4 regions of the Paenibacillus vulneris genome follow, and region 4 is predicted to be linked to each of the others. Evidence: riboswitches for the same ligand, from Rfam matches in the RefSeq annotation. Region 4 holds a riboswitch; each other region holds the start of a gene.
What was found. A riboswitch is a leader RNA that binds a small molecule or an ion and turns the genes downstream of it on or off. The one in region 4 is predicted to bind cyclic di-GMP.
Positions count from the first base shown of each region.

Region 1 (5,738 bases), on a different contig from region 4:
ATAGGATGAGCCACGGCAATCGCTTGCCCGGTTTCCAAATGTCAACCATAAGAAACAGGGCCAGCGAGACGCGAACAAACGTGCCGGAAAGCCACTGGTAGATGGAGAAGAAATCAAGGTGCGAAATATATTGCCCGAGTTGAACCAAACGCCATTGCTCGTATGCAGGGTAGCGTTGATTTGCCGCCTCAGCAGGTCCAAACACGGCGATGGCACCCATCAGCGGTCCCAGAATCAATCCGGCAAGCAGCACATTCACCAGCATGAGAGTGCCGAAGCGAGGACGTTTGGATAAATGCTCCTGATAAAAAAGGATGCAGATGATCTCCAAAAGCCCCCCAGCCGCATATAATGCGCCTTTCCATACAGGCTCCCACCCGAACTCGAAGACCGGAAACAGCAGGCTGTAATCCTTATACTTGTAGTTGGCTGTCATCACAAAATCGCCGAGCACGATCACAACCGGGAGCAAAATGCCGGTGACGATTGCAATCACGCGCAACCCGGCATATGCCGCCAATAGATTGCATCCGACTCCCGCAAGTACTAACGCCAAAGCCGGCGTCTGCGGCAAATAGGAGGCAATCGTCCATGTGATGGTGTCTTTTAGCGAAATGGCGCCCATTACGAACATATATATCGTGAAAAAAACGAGCATACCGGTTGCAGGCAGTTTGCCGAAATGACGATACAACCAGGTTTTGACCGGCGTCCCGTTCATGTTTTTGAGAATATAAGATAAACAGGCGATCCAGACTGGCGATGCTGCCAATACGGCTAAAACGGATACCCAGGCATCCCTTTTGGAAGCAGTCAGCAGAAGCGGGATAATAATCACGTGATTCAGAATGCCTATCGCCATCAGGATCACCATGTATCCTTGCAGCAACGAAATTTTTTGATTGACCGATGCGATACTTGTCACCACTTTCAGATGAACCTCTTCTTATGCTTTCCAAATTCCCCCCTTGCTAAAACAACGTGCATGGATGGACCAATAGCATTTTAATTCAGATGAACGGCAATGAAGGCTGACGACTACGTTCGTAGTATGCGAATCCGACGAAAGGCAAGGAGTTGGACCGTTGTTGTCGAATATGTCCGTAATGTGGTCATGAAATTGCATTGAATGTGCAACAATCGGTATCGCGCATCTAGCAGCCTTATCCGCGGTTCGAGCTCGCCCGGACGCCAACGTCCGTCCTTTGATCCGATGTATGGGGGGCTTTTCCATTGGGCTTCCTCATGCCGAAAACAAGCTGCTTTCCTGGAAAACGAACAAAGAAAAAGAAGTCTGCGCTTTTTTGATCCATCACGAAGGGACGCCCGCGGATACCGCGCTCATCATTGAGTCGATTTGGCCGGGTTGCGATGTGAAAAAGGCGAAAAGCTACTTGTATACTTGTCTGTCCTACTTGCGGAGAAGCTTGCAGGAGCATGACGTCCCCATAAGCGTAGACAAAGCCGGAAACGGGTTCACGATCCGGCTGGACGGGGCGGCTGCCGATGTGACGACATTCGAGGGGATGCTGGACGACATGTTGTCCGAATTTCCCGCCAGCAGCGGCATCAACGAATCGATCTATTTGGGGTATGTCGCGCAAGTTTCCGGGCTGCGCGACAAGGCGCTCACGCACGACTTGATTACGTTACAGCCTTTCTGATGATGTGATTGTATTTTGTCGGCTAGTTCTCCCAACGGAAAAACGATTATTCCCTGATCGTATTCGGGCTGGTGTGCATGTTTTTCGCCCTGTTCACCAGCACGCGCGGCGAAAGAGTGTTGTTCAGCCTGTTCGGCTCCGTTCCGTTCTGGCTGTATCTTCGCATTCAGATGGTTTCGGCGCTTGGCGCGGCATGGGATTTCTCCTGTACGTGTATACGGCGTTCCGTCCGGTTTACTCCTGATGGTTGATCCGGATCGGGTTGATATTTGGGACGGTTCTGGCGGTCTGGGCAATCGGCTTCATCCCCCGTTCGCGACGGATCTGTTTAGGCAACTGGTCACGATCTACGCCACCTTCCCGCAAAGTGGAGGGGAGCCTGTATCTGGCCGTCGCCGTGATCGCCCTGAACGTCTTTGCGCTGGTGCAAAATCTGAACGTCTATTTCGCCGTACCGGTTGATTCGGTGCCTCCGTTCGAACCGCTCGTGTACCTGCTGATGCTGGCTTTGCTCATGTCGCTTCGCTTCTCCAACGCATTCCGGAAAATCGAAGAGCTCTCCGTTCAATTGCTGAAAGCGGACAAGCTGAAAGACGAGTTTCTGGCCAGAACGTCGGATGAGTTCAAGTCGCCGTTGCACGGCGTCATGCATATCGCAAGGTCGATGCTTGACAACGCCAATCATCCGCCGACGGCGGAGCAGCGCGAGAAGCTTGAATTAATCACGAGCATCACCGGCAGGCTTTCGCAGCTGGTTTACGATATTCTGGATTTTTCCAGGCTGAAGCAAGGTGAATTGGCCGTCGATTCGATGCCGGTCGATGTCCGCCCGGCTGTCGAGATGCAGGTGCGCATCTATTCGTTTCTGTGCGCGGACCGCAACATCCGGCTCGAAAACCGTGTCCCCGAACATTTGCCCTATGCGATTGCCGATGAAAGCCGGTTCGGCTAGATCGTCGGCAACCTGCTCGGACAACGCGGTCAAGCATACGGTGAACGGGAGCATTGTCGTCACAGCGGCGGAGAATCGCAGCATGATTGAAGTTTCGGTCAAAGATACGGGGGAAGGAATCGAAGCGCAGCACATCCCGCACCTGTTCGAAGCGTTCCAATTGTTTGATGAGCGAGCGGAACGCCGGGGCTTCGGGCTCGGGCTGTCCATCGTCAAACAACTGGTCGAGTTGCTAAAGGGAACCGTAACGGTATCTTCGACGAAAGGCGTCGGCACGACGTTCACATTCACCCTGCCGATCGCAGGCAACGCGGGAAACCGATAGCAGCTTCCCTGTTAAGCGAACGTCCGGTCAAAGCACCGGAGTACGCTTTCGTGACGCCTCATTATCTGAATTAAAAAGGGAAGCATACCAGCGGTCGATCTGGAAGTGGCGTTTCTGCATTCGCAGATCAAGCCGCATTTTTTGTACAACGTCGTTGCATCAAGTTATACGGATGCGGAACGTTCGCGAAAATTGACCGCGGATCTGGTCGATTATTTGCGAGGCAGCTTCCGGTTAAGCCATATGGAGAAGCGGATCGCTTTCGTGAAGAGTTCAACCTGATCCGGACATACGTCGATATTGAAAAAGCGCGCTTCAAGGATCGCTTACAATTCGAGGATGTACCGGGTGAGCATCCCTCCCCTGCTGCTGCAGCCGCTCGTCGAAAACGCGATTCGGCACGAGATCGGCAATCGGATAGAAGGCGGAACGGTCAAATTGACGACTTTTGAAACGGAGGGCGAATATTGGTTTGTGATTGAAGATAGCGGTGTCGGCATCGAGAGCGAACAGCTAAGTCGACTGCCGGCTTCCGGATCGGACAGGCGTCAGGGCGTCGGCCTGCTGAACATCAACAAGCGTTTGAGACACGAATACGGCATGGATCTGCGGATGTACGGTTATGCTAGCAGACGCACTGAGATTGGAGGGAACTGATGCAACCCTTACCTTCACGGATCAGACGAAGATCGGTGACTGGCCAAGCAGGCGGTTGCTCTCGCTGTAAAAGCGGGAATCGTCAGCGGGTACGAGGACGGCAGCTTCCGACCGGATGCTCAGATCACCCGAGCGGAGATGATATCGATGATCGCAAAAACGCTGAAAGTCTCACTTAATTCGCATACAACAACGGGCTTTGCTGATGACGAAAACATTCCGAGGTGGGCAAAAGGCTCGGTGGAAACGATCCGCAAACTAGGTATTATTGACGGCCGAACGGCAGCAAATTCGTTCCGGACATTACGGCCACTCGGGCGGAAGCGGTATCCATGCTGCTAAGGTTACAGGAACGAAGCGGTTACGGGTGTTTCAAAGACGACCGAGATGTAAAGGAGATGCCCCGAGGCATCTTCTTTCGTAGCCTTGCGAGCTTCCGGATTATGCTTAGTGGTGATGAAAAAGACAACAACGGACATGGGGCAGTATAACGAATGACGACAAGTTCCAACAGGAAAAAGGCAAACCAGTTCGAAAGACTGGGACGCAAAGCCACGGGTCTTCCGCATGCTTGCAATGATCGCCGGGTTACCCTCTCTAATGCTGTCAGGAAAAGGCACGGCCTTCCGAGGGTACGTGTCTTTTTTGTTTTTCCAGAACAATCAATGAGGTGATGAAAAGATGGAGGAGCGTGCAAGTTATGCCGTAGAAGTTGATGAAGTCGTGCGTTGGAAAGAAGGCAAGATCCAAGTATTGCTGGTGGACAGCGACCCCATTTGGCAACAACGGATGGCGGGGCTTATCAATGCAGAGCCGGATATGAATATATTTCATATTGCAACAAACAAGGAATCGGCCATTCGAGCGAGTGTGCAATTGGATTTAGACGTGATGATTCTTGATCTGATACTTCATTCATCGCAACAGGATGGACTCCATACAATTTCCGAAGTTCTGAAAATGAAATCAATGCCAATCATTATCTTGACCTCCCTCTACGAGCCTGAAATCATTGTGGAAGCTGTGCTAGCCGGGGCGATCAATTATATTACCAAGATAAACTATGCTGATGTCGTAAATGCCGTAAGGGAAGCGTATCGGGGGCAACCTTCTCTTCATGCCGATGTTGCATCCATTATCCGTAATGAAATTGGGCTGGATAAGCGAAAAGAATTACATCGAATGCTGACGCCCACTGAAAAAGAGATCTTGCAGTTGATCGGTTGGGGCTATAGACAGCCGGTGATCAGAGAGTTATTAGGCGTCACAGCGAACACCATGAAATCGCACGTTCGTAACATCATTCGAAAATTCAACGCTTGCTCCATTCATGAAGCGGCGGAAAAAGCAAAACGAAGAGGCTTGTACGATCGGCATGATCGAATCATGTGTTAGCGATTCGTACTCGATTCGAGTCATTTTGCGTTCATTCGACACTTTATGAATTGATAGCGTGATGAAAAAATCACCCTCCATATTTAAGCGCTTTATAGGTAAAATGGTAGGTGCAGATGGATATTATTAGGAGGAATTTACCGGAGGTGAGAGTCGTAAAAAGCGGAACGAAGGTTGTGAAAATAGTACCTTGTCAACTTATGCCAAACTAGAAAAGAAGGGAAGATGACGATAGAAATGGAGAGTGAACAACGTACAACGAAGTCGATTGACTGCCGAAACTGGCGGAAAACGTTAAGAAAGCATGCACAGCAAGGAGGGATTTGTGATGTCGCGGACCCGGTCTCCATTCCCTACGAGAAAGTTGAATCATGGCTAAAGTCCTATAAGGACTGGAAAGCGAGATTGAAGTATGTTCAATCCGAACTCACTTACATCCCAGAATTGACGCGCACCCTGGATATGGTTGCGGCTCATAGCAGCAGAAAACAGGAAACGGTATTGCGAACGGTCATTCGACGCATACAGATCACTGAACATGAAATCCCATTGTTGCTATCCAGAATCGGTCTGATCGACTACGCTCTCACGGCGCTCACCTCGGAAGAGGGCTTATTTGTTCGGTTGAGATATTTTGATAATCTGGCGTCCTCAGAAGCCATGAGCCGCCTGGCACTTTCCCGCCGCGCATACTTCTATCATCGGAAGCGAATTTTACGCAAAATCTACATGAAAATCAAAGATC
Region 1 is NZ_BAABJG010000035.1:47,823-53,560, reverse strand. Features, by position in the region: gene ABEA66_RS27390 (GerAB/ArcD/ProY family transporter) at 1-928, opposite strand, end outside; gene ABEA66_RS27385 (AfsR/SARP family transcriptional regulator) at 1,305-1,664, shown strand; gene ABEA66_RS27380 (hypothetical protein) at 1,742-1,915, shown strand; gene ABEA66_RS27375 (sensor histidine kinase) at 2,062-2,616, shown strand; gene ABEA66_RS27370 (sensor histidine kinase) at 2,597-2,941, shown strand; gene ABEA66_RS27365 (histidine kinase) at 3,047-3,223, shown strand; gene ABEA66_RS27360 (sensor histidine kinase) at 3,290-3,598, shown strand; gene ABEA66_RS36435 (S-layer homology domain-containing protein) at 3,638-3,940, shown strand; cyclic di-GMP riboswitch class I at 4,109-4,194, shown strand; gene ABEA66_RS27355 (response regulator) at 4,280-4,993, shown strand; gene ABEA66_RS27350 (hypothetical protein) at 5,219-5,738, shown strand, end outside.
Region 1: another riboswitch for cyclic di-GMP. It lies ahead of ABEA66_RS27355 (response regulator); the one in region 4 lies ahead of ABEA66_RS25400 (transglutaminase-like domain-containing protein).

Region 2 (5,738 bases), on a different contig from region 4:
GACCCAGACGATTCAGCTAAAGGAGCAGCCTAAAGTAGAGGCCATCCATGAATGGAAAAACCCGTCCGAGCTGACGGCAGGAATTAAGGAAGGCGGCTTCTCCGGACTGCTTCACATGCCGAACGATCCGGCCGATGTGTTCTATACGCTGGCTGATCGCGGACCGAACGGCGAATTCGGCAAGGACAAGCTGCGCACGTTCCCGGACGACAAGTACGCTCCGCGCATATATAAAATAAAAGCGGCGAACGGAACCATCGAAGTGCTGGAAACGATCAAGCTGCATTTACCGGAAGGCAAAACGGATGTCTATTCCAAAACCTCGGAATTGACCGGAATGCCGAACCTGGAAGGAAGCGACGAGGTACCGTATGACGGCTCCGGCACGAAGAAGCTGGGCTACGATCCGGATGGTCTGGATCTGGAGGGCATCGCCTACAGCCCGAGCGACGATACCTTCTGGCTGTCCGATGAATACCGTCCGTCCATCCTTCAAGTGAAGAGAGATGGAACGGTCATCGGCCGCTATGTGCCTCAAGGCTCGAAGGACAAGCTTGTGGCTGCCGGCGCTCAGATGGAAATCTATGATACGCTGCCTGCAGTATACAACAACCGTATTGCCAATCGCGGCTTCGAGGGCGTAACCATTTCTCCGGACGGGAAGTATTTGTACACCTCCATTCAAAGTCCGATGGCGGTACCCGATAAAAAGACCGGCGAGGAATCCCGCCATCTGCGGATTTTAAAGATGGATCTGTCCACCAAGAAAATCATCGGCGAGTACGTCTATGTTGCTGAAAACGCAAGCAGCTTCAAAAATGTCAAACAAAAGGATGTCGTCATCAGCGACTTGTCCGCGCTTAGCTCTGACGTAGTTCTGGTAGACGAGCGTGATAAAAACGCGGGAGAGGAAGCGCAGCTCAAGCGGATTTACAGAGCGGATTTTTCCAAAGCAACGAATCTGTTAGGCACTGAGGCCAGCAACGATCTGGAGAAGCTGACGATAGCGCAGCTGAAAGAGAAAGGAATCGTTCCTGTTACGAAGGAACTGGTTGTCGATGTCGCCAAGCTAGGCTATCCACATGAAAAATTGGAAGGCTTGACGGTCATTGATAAAAATACGATTGCGGTTGTAAACGACAACGACTTTGGCGTGGACGGCTACGATGATCAGGGCAAATTGAAGCTGAACCAGAACCCGTCTCAAATGTACGTGATCAAGGTAAGTGAAGATTTAAAATAACAATACATGTTTCCAGAGGGCTTTCCCATGAGGGAGGCTCTCTTTTTTTGACTAAAGACAGGATGGAGGTTTTGAAGTATAATGAGTAAATCTTTTATTTACCAATGGTAGAAAAACTAGAGTTGGCCGCAAAGGAGAACACTGCATGCAGCGATTAGCATCATTTTTTCGTGAATATCATCCCATTGTCCACGTTCTTCTTTTCGGAACCATATTAGCCCGCACAGCCTCCTCTATGAGTATGCCGTTTTTGGCTATCTACTTATCCAAGGATACGCAGCTCAGTCCCGTTCTCATAGGAATGATTATCGGATTAGGGCCGTTAGCCTCCACGGTAGGAGGATTCGTCGGCGGAGCGCTGTCAGACAGGCTGGGACGGAAAACCATCATGCTGGCGGCACTGTACGGATGGGTGCTCGTATTTTTTGGTTTTGCCTTGGTGAAGTCTCCGGTTGCATTCATGCTGCTCAATATGCTGAACGGACTTTGCCGTTCCTTATACGAACCGGTATCCCAGGCGTTAATGGCGGACGTGACGGTCAAGGAGAAACGGCTCAAGGTATTTTCCTTACGGTATATTGCCATTAATGTAGGCGTATCGGTGGGGCCGCTGCTCGGCGCTTTCTTCGGTACGATGGAAGCTTGGCTGCCATTTATGATTACGGGGTTATTTTATCTTCTGTATGCGGCAGGTCTGGGAGTGCTGCTGCGCAGGTTCGGCATCAAACGGATCGAGGGGGAGAAACGCAGCAGTGTAACGATATTATCCGCATGGAATATCGTACGAAAAGACAGGGTGTTCCGCTTTTATATCGGCGGCGCTATCATGGGAGCGATCGGATACTCCCAGATGACCGTGACCTTATCGCAGTATATTGAACAAAATATTGCCGGCGGCGCCTCATTATTCGCGCTGCTTATGAGCCTGAATGCCGTTGTCGTCGTGCTGCTTCAAGTTCCGTTGTCAAGACTGTTCGAACGGTGGGGGCCGATGACAGCTATTGCAATCGGGAACGTGATGTTTGCCGTAGGGGATATCGGATTCGCTCTGTCGGCGGGCTGGATCAGTTTTATGCTATCCATGTTCTTCTTCACGCTGGGAGAAATTCTGAATTATCCGCAGGCAAACGTACTGGTAGACCGGCTGGCACCGGAAGGCATGAGGGGCACTTATTTCGGTGCGCAATCGTTCAATAATTTGGGACATTTCATAGGTCCGATGGTGGGGGGCGTCCTTCTTACGCATTGGGGCGGATCGGGACTATTTGTCACAATGGCTGTGATTACCTTGTTCGGAACCTTATTCTACCGCAGGGGAGAACAAGTTTATAAATTAGGTCTAAAGTCCGTGGAAAATTTGCGAAATTAGGTATTAAAGAATATGTATTCCTTAGGGCCTATCTTATATGCTAGGAATGTCGTATTTTGTTGCGCGAATTGACAGATTTCGATCTCGAAAAGGCAAAGCAGGTGAAAGCTTGTGACGCAAAGCTACAGGGGCTACGAATCCTTGCAGAGGTTCTTGCCAGCCAGCTGCCGAAGGAACGGTGTTACGCATAGATAGCGGACTCCTGCCTAGGCTCAGAGGGGTCTTTTCGTCGTGTTTGGGTACGCAAAAGTTACAGTCAGGAGGGTCTCGCCATGTCGGGTGAAGAACGGGAGTTTATGACCAAGCAAGGCTTTTTTACAAAGCTCGGAAGCAATTTGATCGGCGTATATTTGTCTAATGAAGGACCCAAGATGTTTATTAACCAGGAAGTGTTCGAGCTGCAGCATCCCTGTTGGGACGTAGAGATGGTTATGGGTAAAAACAGCCATCTGCTGACCTTTTACTGGCGCGGGGAAGTGAAATTCTCGTTTCGGTGCGATTTCGTGAATGATTTGTTTTTGAGCCTGTACGATTATTTAAGCTGCAGACTCGAAGCAAGAAGGCTGGCTTAGCCGCCAAAAGGAATGCATTGCTGCAAGCAGCGGTGCATTCTTTTTTTTATATGGCTATTGAAATTAAACTGTTGTTTTTCGATCAAATAGGAAACCGCCTAATAGAAAGGCGGCCGATTTAGCTATTACTACTTTGAAATGTCAATAATAAAAGTAGTAATTTCTTTAATTTTTGTTTTGTTCAAACTGCTATTGAAACGATAAATATTGCAGAAAGCGTAGCTAATGTTGCCATCGAGTTTTAGGGTGCCATGTAAAGAACCGGAATATCCGTGCGTTATGATATTGCTAATAACTAGCTCCGTTGGTTTTTTATCCATCAGTTTTTCAAGCATTCTGAACACTTGATCCTTGCCCTGTAATACATTGCTGCCGATAAAATTCCATTGGATATTTTCTATGATGGTATCCGTGATGAAGCCAATATCGTTACGTACAAAGGCAGCATTAAACGCTCTAAGTAATTCTTTTTTTGTTGCATTTCCACAATCTTCTGCACAAATAATGTTCACTTGACCGTATCCAATGTTGCCCTCTGACATATTTCACTATCCCCTCTCAACCAAAAGGAATCCTCTTCGACCATAGTATTACACAAATGATAGAACCAATGCTCGGAAATATTAAAAACCAACATAGCCATACTGAAAAAGATGTTTGTCGGAGTTTAAAATTGTTCATAAGAAGCTGCTTCTATCCGGCTATTGAGCGGCAGGTCCGTCCTTCAGACAAAGATCAAGCATCGTTGTAGCCGCAATCGATAACGGGACATCCTTCAAGGTCACGATACCGATATGACGGGGAGGAATTTCGGGCTCCAGCAGCACCGGGAACAGCTCGCCCGAAGCCAGCTCATCGCTGACGAACTGCCTGGTGACGCAGGAAATGCCTAATCCTGCCTTGGCGAACTGGATCAGCAGATCCATGCTCCCCAGCTCGAATTCCGGAGTGATTCTAACTTGCTGACCATGGAAAAAACGTTCCACATATTGACGAATGCTGCTGTCCCGCTCGAGCATAATGAGCGGCTGCAGGGCCAGCTCGGCGGCTGTCACCGGCCTTTTCATCAGCTCGGCATAGCTTGCTCCGGCAACGAAGATATCATGCAGCGGCTTCCAGCTTCGAATGGTTAGCTGATGATCCTGAATGGGCAGATTCACGACCCCGAAATCGATCTTCCCTTCCTTTAAGAGCTTGACGGTTTCCTGCGTCGTACGGTTCGTTACATGCATCTTCACTTGCGGATAGCTATTGTGGAACGATTCCAGGTAAGGCATCAGCACGTGCTTACAAATGGTATCATTAGCTCCGATATGCACGACGCCGCCAAGCATCTGATGCATTTCCGTCAGCTTGCGCTCTCCTTCAGCCAGGAGCTGGAACGCTTGATCCACATAACGAAGCAGCACCTCCCCCTCTACGGTCAGCTTAACGCCCCTGGAGGTTCGGAAGAACAGAGGACCTCCCAGCTGCTCCTCCAGCTGCTTGATCGAATGGCTGACCGCAGGCTGGGTGATAAACAATGCTTCGGATGCCTTCGAGAAGCTCCCGGCTTTGGCCACGGCCAAAAATACTTTTAATCCTTCCAGATTCGTCTCCATCCATTATCTCCATTTATAGTAGATATTCATATTATTCATTATTTTTATATCACAATAACCAATATAATGACAATGTGAGGCTTACAAAATCAAAAAGGAGAGGATACTCTTTGAAAGGAACGGTAACGGCAGTCGTAGGAGCGAACTGGGGAGATGAAGGGAAAGGGAAGGTAACGGATTTACTGGCATCCGATGCGGATGTGGTGGTTCGATTTCAGGGAGGCAACAACGCGGGGCATACGATTATCAATGAATTCGGCAAGTTCGTGCTGCATATGCTTCCTTCCGGCGTTTTCCACGAACGGGTTATCAATGTCATAGGGCCGGGTGCGGCGCTCAATATAAGCGGCCTGGTTCAGGAGTATGAGAAGCTTCTGGCAAGACAAGTTCCGAAGCCTCAGCTTCGGATTTCGGATCGGTGCCAGGTCATTCTGCCCTATCATTTGCTGTTCGACGCGCTGGAGGAGGAACGGCTCGGAAGCAGACAATTCGGTTCTACGAAATCCGGGATAGCGCCTTTTTATGCGGATAAATATTTGAAAATCGGCATTCAGGTTGCTGATTTATATGATCGGCAGCGCCTGCTGAACCGGTTGGAGCAAGCGCTGGAATCGAAGAACATTATACTTGAGCATTTGTATCACAAGGATGCGCTTGCAGTGGAATCACTCATGGAGCAGCTGAACCGGGCTCCTTCTTTTCCTCTTTGCGCCAGCCATAGAGCCCGCCGGGAGCAAAGTATTGATAAAGGTTGCATTCGATCCGTCCGTTGAACAGCTTGCGCTTCTTATCGGCCGGCCGGCCCATATACCGTTCCAGCTGCTTGCTTGGGCTCAGAATGAAGGTGGACCAGGTAGGCAGATGGGCTGTTACCCCGCCAAGCTGGCGAAGCACCTTCTCGACCTCGCTGCTGTCGCCAAGCCGTTCGCCGTACGGCGGATTCGTGATGATGC
Region 2 is NZ_BAABJG010000027.1:158,880-164,617, forward strand. Features, by position in the region: gene ABEA66_RS23630 (esterase-like activity of phytase family protein) at 1-1,243, shown strand, start outside; gene ABEA66_RS23635 (MDR family MFS transporter) at 1,389-2,612, shown strand; cyclic di-GMP riboswitch class I at 2,694-2,784, shown strand; gene ABEA66_RS23640 (hypothetical protein) at 2,885-3,184, shown strand; gene ABEA66_RS23645 (nuclear transport factor 2 family protein) at 3,313-3,726, opposite strand; gene ABEA66_RS23650 (LysR family transcriptional regulator) at 3,886-4,785, opposite strand; partial or broken gene ABEA66_RS23655 (adenylosuccinate synthetase) at 4,896-5,468, shown strand; gene ABEA66_RS23660 (THUMP domain-containing class I SAM-dependent RNA methyltransferase) at 5,455-5,738, opposite strand, start outside.
Region 2: another riboswitch for cyclic di-GMP. It lies ahead of ABEA66_RS23640 (hypothetical protein); the one in region 4 lies ahead of ABEA66_RS25400 (transglutaminase-like domain-containing protein).

Region 3 (5,738 bases), on a different contig from region 4:
AAGCAGGGCGCAGGCGAGCGTAATGGCAAATGGTCTGAAAAATTCACCGGCTATGCCGCTTACCATCCCGATCGGAGCAAATACCCCGACGGTTGCCAGCGTGGATGATGTGATAGCCATAGACACTTGCTTGGTTGCAAGCTTGATTACCGATTCGTTGCGCTCATGCGCTTTTTGCAGCGCGGCATATATGTTCTCGATGACCACGATACTATCGTCGACGACACGCCCGACCGCTATAAACATACCGCCAAGCGTCATGATGTTAAGAGTAATATTAAGCTGAGACATCGCGAGCAAGGTGATTAATATGGACAACGGGATGGATACTAGAACGATCAACGTCATACGAACATTTCGCAGGAACAACAGAATCATCAAGGAGGCGAGCAGCGCCCCGGATATGCCTTCCTTCAGCATGCCGGTTACGGATTCTTTGACTTCGTCCGCACTGTTGTATACGGCTTTGAAGGTCACGCCAGGCATCGATTGCTGCCACTCTGCGATCAGCTTGTCCGTATCGTTGGAGAAATCAACGGCATTCGCGCTCTTCGTCTTGTACAAATGAACGCCGATAGCCGGCTTCCCATCCAGGCGGGCGTTAAAGGTAGATTCGGTTACCGCCTTAATCTTGGCGATCTCCTTCAGCGTAATCGTGCTGCCGCTGCCTGTGGTCAGCTCCATCTGCTCCAAGCCAAACAGGCTGTCGAGATTGCCGGTGACCCGCGCCATCTTCGTGTTGCCGTCAAACTCGACGGAGCCGATTGGCCCGTTGGACAAAGCGCTGCGCAGCGAGGCCGTCACTTGCGCCGGGGTCAAGCCAAAGCTGTTCAATGCATCCGCATCCAGCTGAATATCCATGGTCGTTTCTCTAGCGCCGATGGAGTCCAGATGGTCAATGCCTGGCATCGCTTCAAAGCCTGGCTTGATTTTGTCCTCATAGAGCTGATCCAGCTCGGTCTGGCTCATGCCGTTGTCGGCATTGATCGCCAAGTAATAGGCAGGTATCGAAGCAAAGCCGAAGGTGGATACCTTGGGTCTATCTGCCGTCGCAGGGAGCTTCACTTCCTGCACCAGACTTTCCAAGTCCTGCTTCTTCTTATCCGTGTCTACATTTTGCTTGAATTGGACGATGATAGTGGATACGTTATCGCTTGAGGTAGACGTCAGCGAATCAAGATCCTCGATATTGGCCACCTTATCCTCTATAGGCTTCGTGACCTCTTCCATCACATCCTTAGGCGGACCTTGGTAGGTGGTGGAAATTAAGACTACCGGAAAGGATACGTCCGGCATGTTCTCCACTTTCAATGTAGATGCTGAGTACAAGCCTCCGCCCATCAATATGGCTATCATGATGAACACCGCAGCTACATTTTTCATGGAGAAGCTGGTCAGTTTGTTCATTGGGTTCCCCTCCTAAGAGCTTTGCGGAGCAAAGCTTTCTTCGTAAGCGGTACTGAGCTTTGCTTTATCAGCGTCGGCATCCACGTTATGCCCGGACGAATGACGACAGGGCACATTCGATTTCTTCGATTAAAGTACACCACGAATATGAACGGAGCATGAACAAACCCCTCCCGGCTCCTTATTTAACCGTTGGTAAGTTATTGCAGGTATATGTGCATACAAAAAAACCGCAAGCTTAATCGCTTGCAGTTCCTCTATTATGGATTCAGTTATTCAGGAAGCCGACTTGGGAAAGGTCAGCATAAATACAGTTTCCTTATCCGTGCTGGAGAACGAGATCTCCCCGTCATTTTTATGCATAATTTGCTTGCAAATCGTAAGACCTAAACCCGTTCCATTCGTTTTGTTGGTAACAAATGGAACAAACAGCGACTTGGCGAGCTCCGCCGGAATAGGAGGACCGTTATTCGTAATGTGAATATAGGCTTTACGCTGGTCCTCGAAGGCGGATATCTTCATTTTTTTATCATACTTCGCTTGAGAGAGCGCATCGATACCATTATTAATCAAATTGTTCAGCACCTGTTGGATTCCCAGCCTCTGAACGCGAAGGGTCATATGCTCCGGAATTTTAACGCACAGATTGACATTTTCATTAATTAGTCGAGGGCGCAGCAACGACAGGTTGTATTCCAGCATCTGCTTGACGGAGATCGGCTCCTTCTCTTCTTCCACCATAGGCTTCTTGGAGAAGCTGAGAAATCCGGTCACCTGCATATGCATATTGTTGCATTCATCCTCTATGAACTCCAAATAGGAGTCTATCTTCTCTTTTGGCAGAGAATGGATATTAGAACGAAGCAGTTTAATAAACCCTTTAATAGAAGTTAAAGGGTTGCGAATTTCGTGCGCCATGCTGGCGGCCATTTTCCCGATCAGATTCATCAGGTCGTCGTGAAGCTGGTGAATAGCCGTATCTTTTTCTATCATTGAAGCCAATGTAATCTGCCAATAATGCTTGCATAGGATTCCCTCGAAATCGTCGATTCGAAGACAAATTTGGTGATACAAGGTTGCCGGCAGCGAATCTCCGAGTACATCCAGCAAGGCGCGGCGCCATGAGTGAGAGCATTGAATAATATCAATAATTTGAAGCCCCAATTCCTCGAACCTTCCGCACCAATCGTCAACCAATTGCCGAATCGGATGCTGCTCCGGGGGAATATGAAGATCGGTAATATAATCAAAATAGATGTCGCCCCTGCGCATCATATTGGATACATTATACCCGCGTAAAATCTGCTCCTCCATCAGCTTCTGCCACTGCTCAATAACCTGTGACTTCTTATCCCTTACATGCTTTAACAAAGGCTCTGCATCCATAAAAGAAAACCCGCCTATATATAGGAGTGTGATATTACATAACATATCATAAAGAGATCGGAAGTCCAATGCTCAAAACTATAGGACTTTATATACATTTTGTCTCATAGGAATAGTATACATTATTATGCGGAAATATAAATATGAAATTCTCCGATGGATTCCAGACTAAGAGGAATACTGAACACTTCGCCACCCCAATGGTTTGCAGCTCCATTAATGAGGCTCGGCGGTGTAATATCGACTTCGATCCCCTGCTGAAACAGCAAGGTGCTGGCATTTCCGCTAATCATATTCCCCAGCTCGCCGACCGCGCTCTGGCACATCTCATCAAAATGCGTGAGGGGGTAACCGCCCATCATCCCGGATACCATCCGTAAAGCAACCGTCTCGGGAATACCAAAAATAATATCCTTTTGCAGCTGGCCTAGAATCCCGATTTTGAGCCAAACGTAATCCTCCGTGTATTGGATCGTTCTCATACTAAGCTGCCCGACAATGGGTTTAATTTGGATCAGCGTTTCAATGACATGAAGTGATGAAGTTAAGAACGGGTTCACGAAGTTTGCTTGCACATGATACAGCCCCTTTACAAAGAAAGTTATAAGAATTAAAAAAAACTGCCCGAAATTGGGCAGTCTTGTTTTTGCAAAACTTAGAACCTATGCGCCGTTTTCGGTAACCCAGCCGCCATAGGAATGCTCCTTTAGGCCTGTGGCTTTGCGTCCCTGCCTTTCGGCAAGTTTGCCATTATCGATTTGTCATGGTGATTATATAGCCAAACTACATCCATTGTAGCATACAAGCTGGCAAAATAGTACTTGTTTTCCTATAGCACCAACCGCATCTCCATGACTTTACTACTATATCCGGCTATTTGTAAAGAGGCCAAATTCATATAAGTACCCGCCAAGTGGTGAAGAACCTATTTCAGTCCCGTTAATGCAATGCCGCGGATAATATGCTTTTGAAACAACAGGAATACGGCGATTAGCGGAAGCACCGAGACACTTGCTCCTGTCATAATCATCGCCCAGCCGCTGCTGTCCTTCTGTTCGCTCGAGAAGAAGGATATGCCCACCGGAATGGTTAATCGTTCGGGCGACTGGGTCACAATAAGCGGCCAAATAAAAGCGTTCCAGCTGGATAAAAAAGTAAGTATTCCTAATGCAGCCAGCGCGGGACGAACAAGAGGCACCGCAATACGCACCATGATGCTCCATTCATTCAAACCATCGACTCTGGCTGCGTCCAGCAGCTCTTGAGGAACCTGCTCCATAAATTGCTTCATCAGGAAAATGCCGAAAGCCGACATGATCCCGGGAAACAAAATCCCCGTATACGTATCTACCCAATCCAGTTGAACAGAGGCGATATACCAGGGGATGATCAGCATCTCCGTAGGCACCATCATCGTGCTTAAGATGGCGATAAAGATAACCTGCTTGCCGTGAAATGAAAATCGGGCCAGAATATAGCCTGCTACCGTATCAAACAGCGCCACGCTTGCCGTCGTTATGCAGGCTACGATCAGGCTGTTCAGCATCCAATCGGCGAACGGGGATTGGACGAACAAGGCCGCATAATTATCAAGGGTCATCGTCTCCGGAATCAGCTGCAAGGAGAATACGTCCTTCGGCAGCTTCAAGGAGGTGGCGATCATCCACACAAAAGGAAATACCATTCCCGCAGCTCCGATGATGAGTACGATATGAAGCAGAACTATAGTAGCCCCGAACCGGCGCCTCTTGTTCGTTCCACCGGCGTTTCCTGTAACCTTCACTGCCTTCACCCCCTAGGGCCTAATACTCTGTTTTGCTGCTTAATATCTTCATCTGCAGCAGAGACAGCAATAAAATAATGACAAACAGCACCACGGTCGCCGCAGCCGCCTCTCCCATATTGAAATGCTTAAAGGCCATATCGTAGATATACAATACCAGGGAAACCGTCGAGTTCAGCGGACCTCCCAAGGTCATATTCAACACCTGGGTGAACGATTGCAGATAGCTGATGCTGGCAATAATGACGGAGAACACTAGAACCGGGTTGAGCAGCGGTAAGGTAATATAACGAAACCTTTGCCAGCGGTTCGCTCCGTCGATGGAAGCTGCATCGTAATACAAGGTCGGGATATTCTCCAGCCCGCTCAAAAAGACAATCATCTGAAACCCGATGCTCTGCCATATCATTGCGGCAATAACAATAAAGATCGCTTGAGACGGAGAGCCCAGGAATAGCTGCGGCTCGAGACCCAGCTTCAGGAGCAGCGCATTGATAACTCCGTTTTTCATAAAAATCCAGCGAAACACCCAGCTTACCGCCACTACACTGGTGATATAGGGGATAAAGTAAAGGGTCCGGTACAAGCCTCTGGATACATGGAGCTTATGAAGAAGGAGCGCAACCGCCAAACCGGCGATCAACTGCCCCGGCACGCCGATCAGAACATATACGAACGTATTGCCGAGCGACCTGATGAACTTCGTATCCTGAAAGAGCGCTGCATAGTTGTCGAATCCGACGAAGGGCTTCTCCTCCGACAATAAATCCCACTCCCGGAAGCCAATGTTGAATGCATAGGCAATAGGAAGAATACGTACGATGACAAAAAAAAGAAGGGGCAGCAGAAGGCAGCTGTAAATAAACAGATAGCGCTGCTTTTTATAGCTGAGCCCGCTTTTAAAGGAAATTGGCTTTTTACGGAGTGCAAGCTTATTTACTTGTTCCATAGACACTCCCCCTGACTCCCGCCTCATTTCTTATCCTGCTTCGCCCAATAATCGTCATACAGCTTCTGCGTCTTCGATACAAGCTCCTCGAAAGCTTTCTCGTAAGGCACCTTGTTCAGCACGACCTGATCGACCGCCTCTGTGAAGTAGTCCCGCTCCAGCTTCTCATCAACGAAGAAATGGGCATGTGCCACGCCAAGCTGTTGAATGAAC
Region 3 is NZ_BAABJG010000021.1:150,819-156,556, forward strand. Features, by position in the region: gene ABEA66_RS19060 (efflux RND transporter permease subunit) at 1-1,407, opposite strand, end outside; gene ABEA66_RS19065 (sensor histidine kinase) at 1,684-2,793, opposite strand; gene ABEA66_RS19070 (chemotaxis protein CheX) at 2,919-3,368, opposite strand; cyclic di-GMP riboswitch class I at 3,468-3,552, opposite strand; gene ABEA66_RS19075 (carbohydrate ABC transporter permease) at 3,719-4,576, opposite strand; gene ABEA66_RS19080 (carbohydrate ABC transporter permease) at 4,596-5,525, opposite strand; gene ABEA66_RS19085 (sugar ABC transporter substrate-binding protein) at 5,549-5,738, opposite strand, start outside.
Region 3: another riboswitch for cyclic di-GMP. It lies ahead of ABEA66_RS19070 (chemotaxis protein CheX); the one in region 4 lies ahead of ABEA66_RS25400 (transglutaminase-like domain-containing protein).

Region 4 (5,738 bases):
AAACATATCCCACTGGAGCCGCCTTTTCCTTTATGGCGTAATCCCCGGTGTACAGGTTAGGAAATATGATTTTTCCCGCTGCATCTGTTGTCTGGGTTTGAATATACAGTAATTCTGAGCCCGATTTCCGATACAAGTCGAACGTCGCGCCGCTTAGATGCAACCGGCTATCAGCGGAATCTGTCTTCTCAATGGTCAGCCAGCCTCTCTTACCGCTGCCTGTACCCGACCCGCTGGAGACACCGACCACAATATCTTGTGTCGTTTCTTGGGTCACCGTTCTTACGTTGTTGCCGCTGAAGCTGACTTTGTTGGACACCGTTTCCTGATCCTTGGCAACGATGAGCGACTGATACTCCAAAATATAAGCCGAACGGATCTCGTTCTTGAAGCTTAGCTCAAATGTCTGCTTCCCGTTAGCATCGGTATGGAAGACAACCGTATAATCCGTTCCCTTCACTAGCTCCGCCGACCTGGTCAGGCTTCCGTCAGCCGCAACCGTTGTGGCATATAAGTGGAAGGTATCCGGTAACAGCAGCTGGTTATCCGTAGGCGTGTCGATGATTTTGGCATCGGCAACGGTTGATTGCCCGCGGTTAATGTAGATCGTCCAGTTAATTTTGTCCCCGTCCTGCTTACCGTTTTTACTTGCGTACTCTCCCCCTCGAGGGATAGTTACGGAAGCGGTCAGCTTGCCGGAAACAGGATTCGTACCGTCGAACAATTGCGCTGTGTTGCTGACACTGCTGCTTATCAGCTCTCCATCAAGACTTGTATTGAAGACAAGATAATACGGAGTCGAGATCGGTTGTAAGAACTTCACGACCAGCTTGTTGCTGTTATCAACCGTATAGCTGTAATACGTGCTATCGACTACCGTCCCCTTCGACGGGTTTCCGTTCGGAGGAATCGTCATGTTATACAGCTTAAGGGAGCCTTCAACCAGCTTCTGCTTCGATTCCAATAGATCCTCGATCACGGCATCCGCAACGGCTTTCCCATTGTAATTGACACCTACCGTCCACGTGATCTCTTTGGACGAAGCATTATAAGAACCATTCTTGAAGCCGTTTTGCTTCACTTCGTTTCTTGGAGTGAAGGTTGCGGTAACCTTTTTCGTCCTTGCGTTTGAAGCGTCGTCCATCCAGTCGATTTGAGCTTCATTAATAAAACTAATCGTGCTCCCCGCAGGACTGATCCAATCAGGATGGAATTCCGTCGTGTAGCTTACCGTGACAGGCTCTGTAAGAGGGTCCTTCCAATTCAATATGAACCCTTGATCCGGTTGAACGCTGCTGTCCACAGCATATTGGGCTGCCGGAATCACCGTGCCGTCTTTGGCTTTCACAACGAGCGAATCAGGAATGAGGCGCAGCCCTTTTTTAGGGAAGGTGTCCGTCACCTTGATGCTGCTCATCGGCTGACTGTCGCCATTAATGGTGAGCTTCCATGCGACGGTCTTGGCGGCATAATCCACGGATCCAACGCTTTTCACGATAACCGCTTGCTTGATATCCTGCTTGGACGGATTTGCGGAAGTCCCGCTGCCCGAATAAACATTGTTCGTTATCGTGGTATCGTCAATCACACGGTTGACGCCTTTCGTCTGATACGTAATCTTGTAGGCCGATGTCACCGGATTCTTGAACTGCAGCTTGAAGCCTGCTTTACCCGCGGCGGCAGCTACAGGGCTTACCGTATACTCCGAGGCAGGCAGCTCCGTGCCCAGAAGCTCCTTGCCGGTAGCATCCAACGTTACAGGATATACGTGGAAAGAGCCGGTAACCAATTCTTGCGAGTCATTGAAAGAATCGAATAAATAGGCCTCTGATTGTGCTATGGACTTCTCGTTGTAGTTGTACTGGATGGCCCAATCGATCGTTTGTGCAGCCTGGTCATACTTGGAAGGATGCTTGTCCAGATCGCTCACGCGCTGGATGGTCACCGTCGCCTCAGCTTGAGAGGCCGGCTTGTTGCTTCCTTCAAACGTTGCCGTATTCACGAACGTTCTTACGCCGGAATCCGTGATCGGAGTCGTGTACTGTATCCGGTATGCACTTTGGATCGGGTTATCCGTAAAGCTTACTTGCAGAACATTTCCTGCCGTGTCCACCTTGTATTTGCCGGCGTCAACCAAGGAGCCTTGGGTTACCGAGCCGTCCAGGTTTACATTCAGGCTATAAACGGCAACCGTTACCGGTGCCGCCAGGCCTGCCGGCATAGGGTCGGTGACAACCGCATGCTGCACGGAATCCAGCGACTTGTTCACATCAATCGTCCAATCGATGTTCTTAGGGTTAAAGCCTTGAGGAACACCGCTTTTTCCGATGGTCGATGTGACGTTAGGCTTAAAGATAAGCGTAAATACCTGCTCTCCGGATTGAACCGGAATTTTAATAACTTGCGTCGTGCTTCCTGTTACTGTCTTGATGTCGAATTGCGTGTCAATGGTGAGGGTCCCCCGCACCTGGCTATGACTTTCGATATAGCTGTTGAAGGTCATGAGCACTTGGTGACTGTCCTTGCTGACCTTGAACGTTCCTATGTCTTCATCACCGTTCCGTAATGGCCCGCTGATATCATTGAAGAGCAAGAACGCTTGCGGCAGCGTGAAGGCAAAGGTATCCCCGCTGTGGTAACCATGGTTGTCAGGCAAGGACCAGGTGTAATCCAATCGGACCTTGGAGCCCTGCTCGTATACATTGCCGGTGACGGCTTGTCCTGCTTTGTCGTATACCGTCATGGTTACGCTGTTGATGATGTTGCCGGTAATAGTGCCTGAGGCAAAGGCCTGAGTCAAACAACCGACTCCCGATAGGCTCTGGATAACAAACAATAGAGCGATCAGCAGCGCACTGGTTTTTTTCCTCCACATATGTTTTTCCCTTCCCTCGTCCTTACTATGAATGAAACCCTTCTTATCACCCCTTTCACGTAGTCTAATTTCATAAATCCTTCTATTGGTTTCATTGCCGAAGTCATTGTAAATCACCGATCTGAATAATTTCTGAACAACAGGCCGCCATTCGATTGCACAAAAAAAGAACCCGCATCAAATGCAGATTCTTCAGGCTGCGATTTCCCGCCGGCTAGGCGAATGGAAGTTACTTAATAGATCTCAGTAACAACATAATCGGCACTGTTTTTTATCATGGTTGTCTCTTGCCCGCTTTGTACACGGGACGCGTCATAGGTGGTGTCGATAATGACCCATTCTTGAAGATCCTTGAGATATACTTGATTCCACGCATGATACACCTCGGGGGCATGGACCTCGTATCCCATTACCAATCGGGTCGGGATTCCCAAGCTTCTGGCCATTGCCGTGAAGGTAGCAGCATAATCAAAGCATATTCCGCCGGATTCCTCGTATACCTTATCCAAGTCAGGGATATAGCCTGTGTCTACAGTTTGCGCTTTACTCTCACTATATTTGTAGTTTTGCGTCAAAAAAGCATAAATCGCTTTGACTTTATCTTCATCGGTTGCAGCATGCGCGGCTAGTTTCTTTGCCTCCACTACAGCTTTGGTCGTCTCGTTCCAGCTCGCTATAGATATGGACTGCAAAAACACGGCCTGCTCATTCACCGTCTTCACGTCGACATTTTCCTGCAAAATCACTTGATATTTGTTGTCGGAAATCTGTTTCGCAACCAGTACATGGTAGCTGCCGTCACCCAATTGCAGAGGATAGGAGGCCCCGTCCACCAGGTTATAGTCCATTTGGACATCGCCCTTGGTTACACGCACAAGCGCCTTATGCTCCGGATCCGCATAATGGACCTTAATAATCCCGTTGCTCAGAGAGCTTTTATCCAGGACGGGTTGTCCGGCAGCGGCATGGGTTTCTTTAGGCGCCATAGTCAGAAATAGCGCAGCAATCAGCAACAATGCTCCTAATGTACGAAACATAGACTCTCCTTTCGGTAACTGGCTGCCATCCTGGTAGATTGACCAGGGAAGGCCCTATAGCTTTGCGTCTCCAGCTTTCGCTGAGTTTGCCTTTATCGGTGGAAAGCACCGAAAACTTATTTGGTTATCTATGAGTATAGCATACCATTTGTTTCCTCTCTAGTTCTAAATGCTCACTCTTCTATCAATTTTCCTTTAACTATGATGCGATGTGTCGGATTTTCCATAGGATGGCAAGTAATTAGCGTAATTTGCCGATCTTTGCCGTTTCCTTTCAGCACCCATACTTCCTCGGGAAGTACGTATTGCTTGCTTTCTACCTTATAGCGATACTGCTTGCTCCCCGTATCTACCTCTATGAGATCGCCCTCGGTCACTTCATCCAAGCGGTTAAAATTTTTGCCGTACGTAAGATTCCTATGTCCCGCAATGGCATAATTGCCGATTTCACCCGGCTTGCCTGTATTCGCCATACTGGCAACCGACAGCTTCAGATTCGCCGCCGTTGCGTTCTTGATGATAGGAAGCTTCAAGTCGATCTTATCGATCTTGAGGACGCCCTCCACATTCTTCTGCCCGATAGATAGAGGGACTGGGGTCGGTTCCGCCTTCAATGGCGCGGGCTGGACCTCTACCATATCCGTACTCAATGGAACGGGCGCAGGCAAAGAAACCGTTACCGGTTCCTGCTCCGGCTCCGGATCTGAACCGGCTTGATCTAGATACTGCAAGCTTTCCTGCCACTGCTCTAAAATCTGCTGCTGCTTATAGCTCTCGTAACGGTCATTCACCGTCGGGTAGGCCATCACAGCAATTCCAACGACAATGCACGCTGCGGAAATGATTTTTTTGATCCTCATGGCTTCTACCTCCGGTGATGGTTGGATCTATCTCATTCATTATAAACATTTTCTATTTGGTAAAAAAGGGAAGCCAATCTGAAACCTATCAGCTTCCGTTTCGGCAGACTATCGGATCCTATCACTCGTATACTAACAAACGCATTGCTGAATACATTCGTTACACATGCAAAAAGAGCACTGTGCGGTGCTCTTTCCTGTTTAGTATCCTCTATTCTACGATGTGAGCGTCGATATCTATAATGTCCTGGTGGTTGACGGCATCGTCTCCGAAAAGATCCTTCAGCTTCTCTTTGGCTTTTTGCTTAACGGAATCGTCTATGTTCATGGCAACGGCACCAATGGCCAGCATCAAAGCGCCCAAATCATCCGCATAGCCTACGACAGGCAGTATATCCGGAACGATATCGACCGGCAGGATCAAATAGCCGAGCGCACCATAAATTTGAATCTTCGCTTTTGTCGGCGTAGAAGGACTTTGAAGCGCATAGTATAAGAGCAGCCCGCTGTAAACGACTTTGGACCCGGCATCCTTCGCATGCTTTTTCAGCTTGGACCAGAATCCTTGCTCCGAATAGTGCTTTTCGTATTTGGAGTTTTCCATTTCCGATCACATCCTTTTCTCAATCAGCCGGACCCTTATACGAACATAGCGCAGGTCCAGCATACGCTCCATTTCTACACCCACCGCCCTATTTCCTTCTTTTTCAACTAATTTATCCATTACCCCGTCAGGAAGCGTTTACCAATTATTATCAACCTGCTATTATGAGTATAATGTCACCAAGGATCCGAAGGGATGTTTGTATCATGTTTTCTATCATTCATGTCTTTTTAGGATTATTCTCTTTTTTCTTCCTGCTGTTTATATTCAAAACCCTCCTATCCCTTATCCAATGGAATGGGCGGTTCAAGCAAAACCTTATCATCACAGCGATCTTGTTTGCGGCTGCGTTCGTCCTGTCG
Region 4 is NZ_BAABJG010000029.1:113,848-119,585, reverse strand. Features, by position in the region: gene ABEA66_RS25405 (collagen binding domain-containing protein) at 1-2,875, opposite strand, end outside; gene ABEA66_RS25400 (transglutaminase-like domain-containing protein) at 3,109-3,912, opposite strand; cyclic di-GMP riboswitch class I at 3,923-4,013, opposite strand; gene ABEA66_RS25395 (class D sortase) at 4,086-4,772, opposite strand; gene ABEA66_RS25390 (YkvA family protein) at 4,984-5,376, opposite strand; gene ABEA66_RS25385 (hypothetical protein) at 5,583-5,738, shown strand, end outside.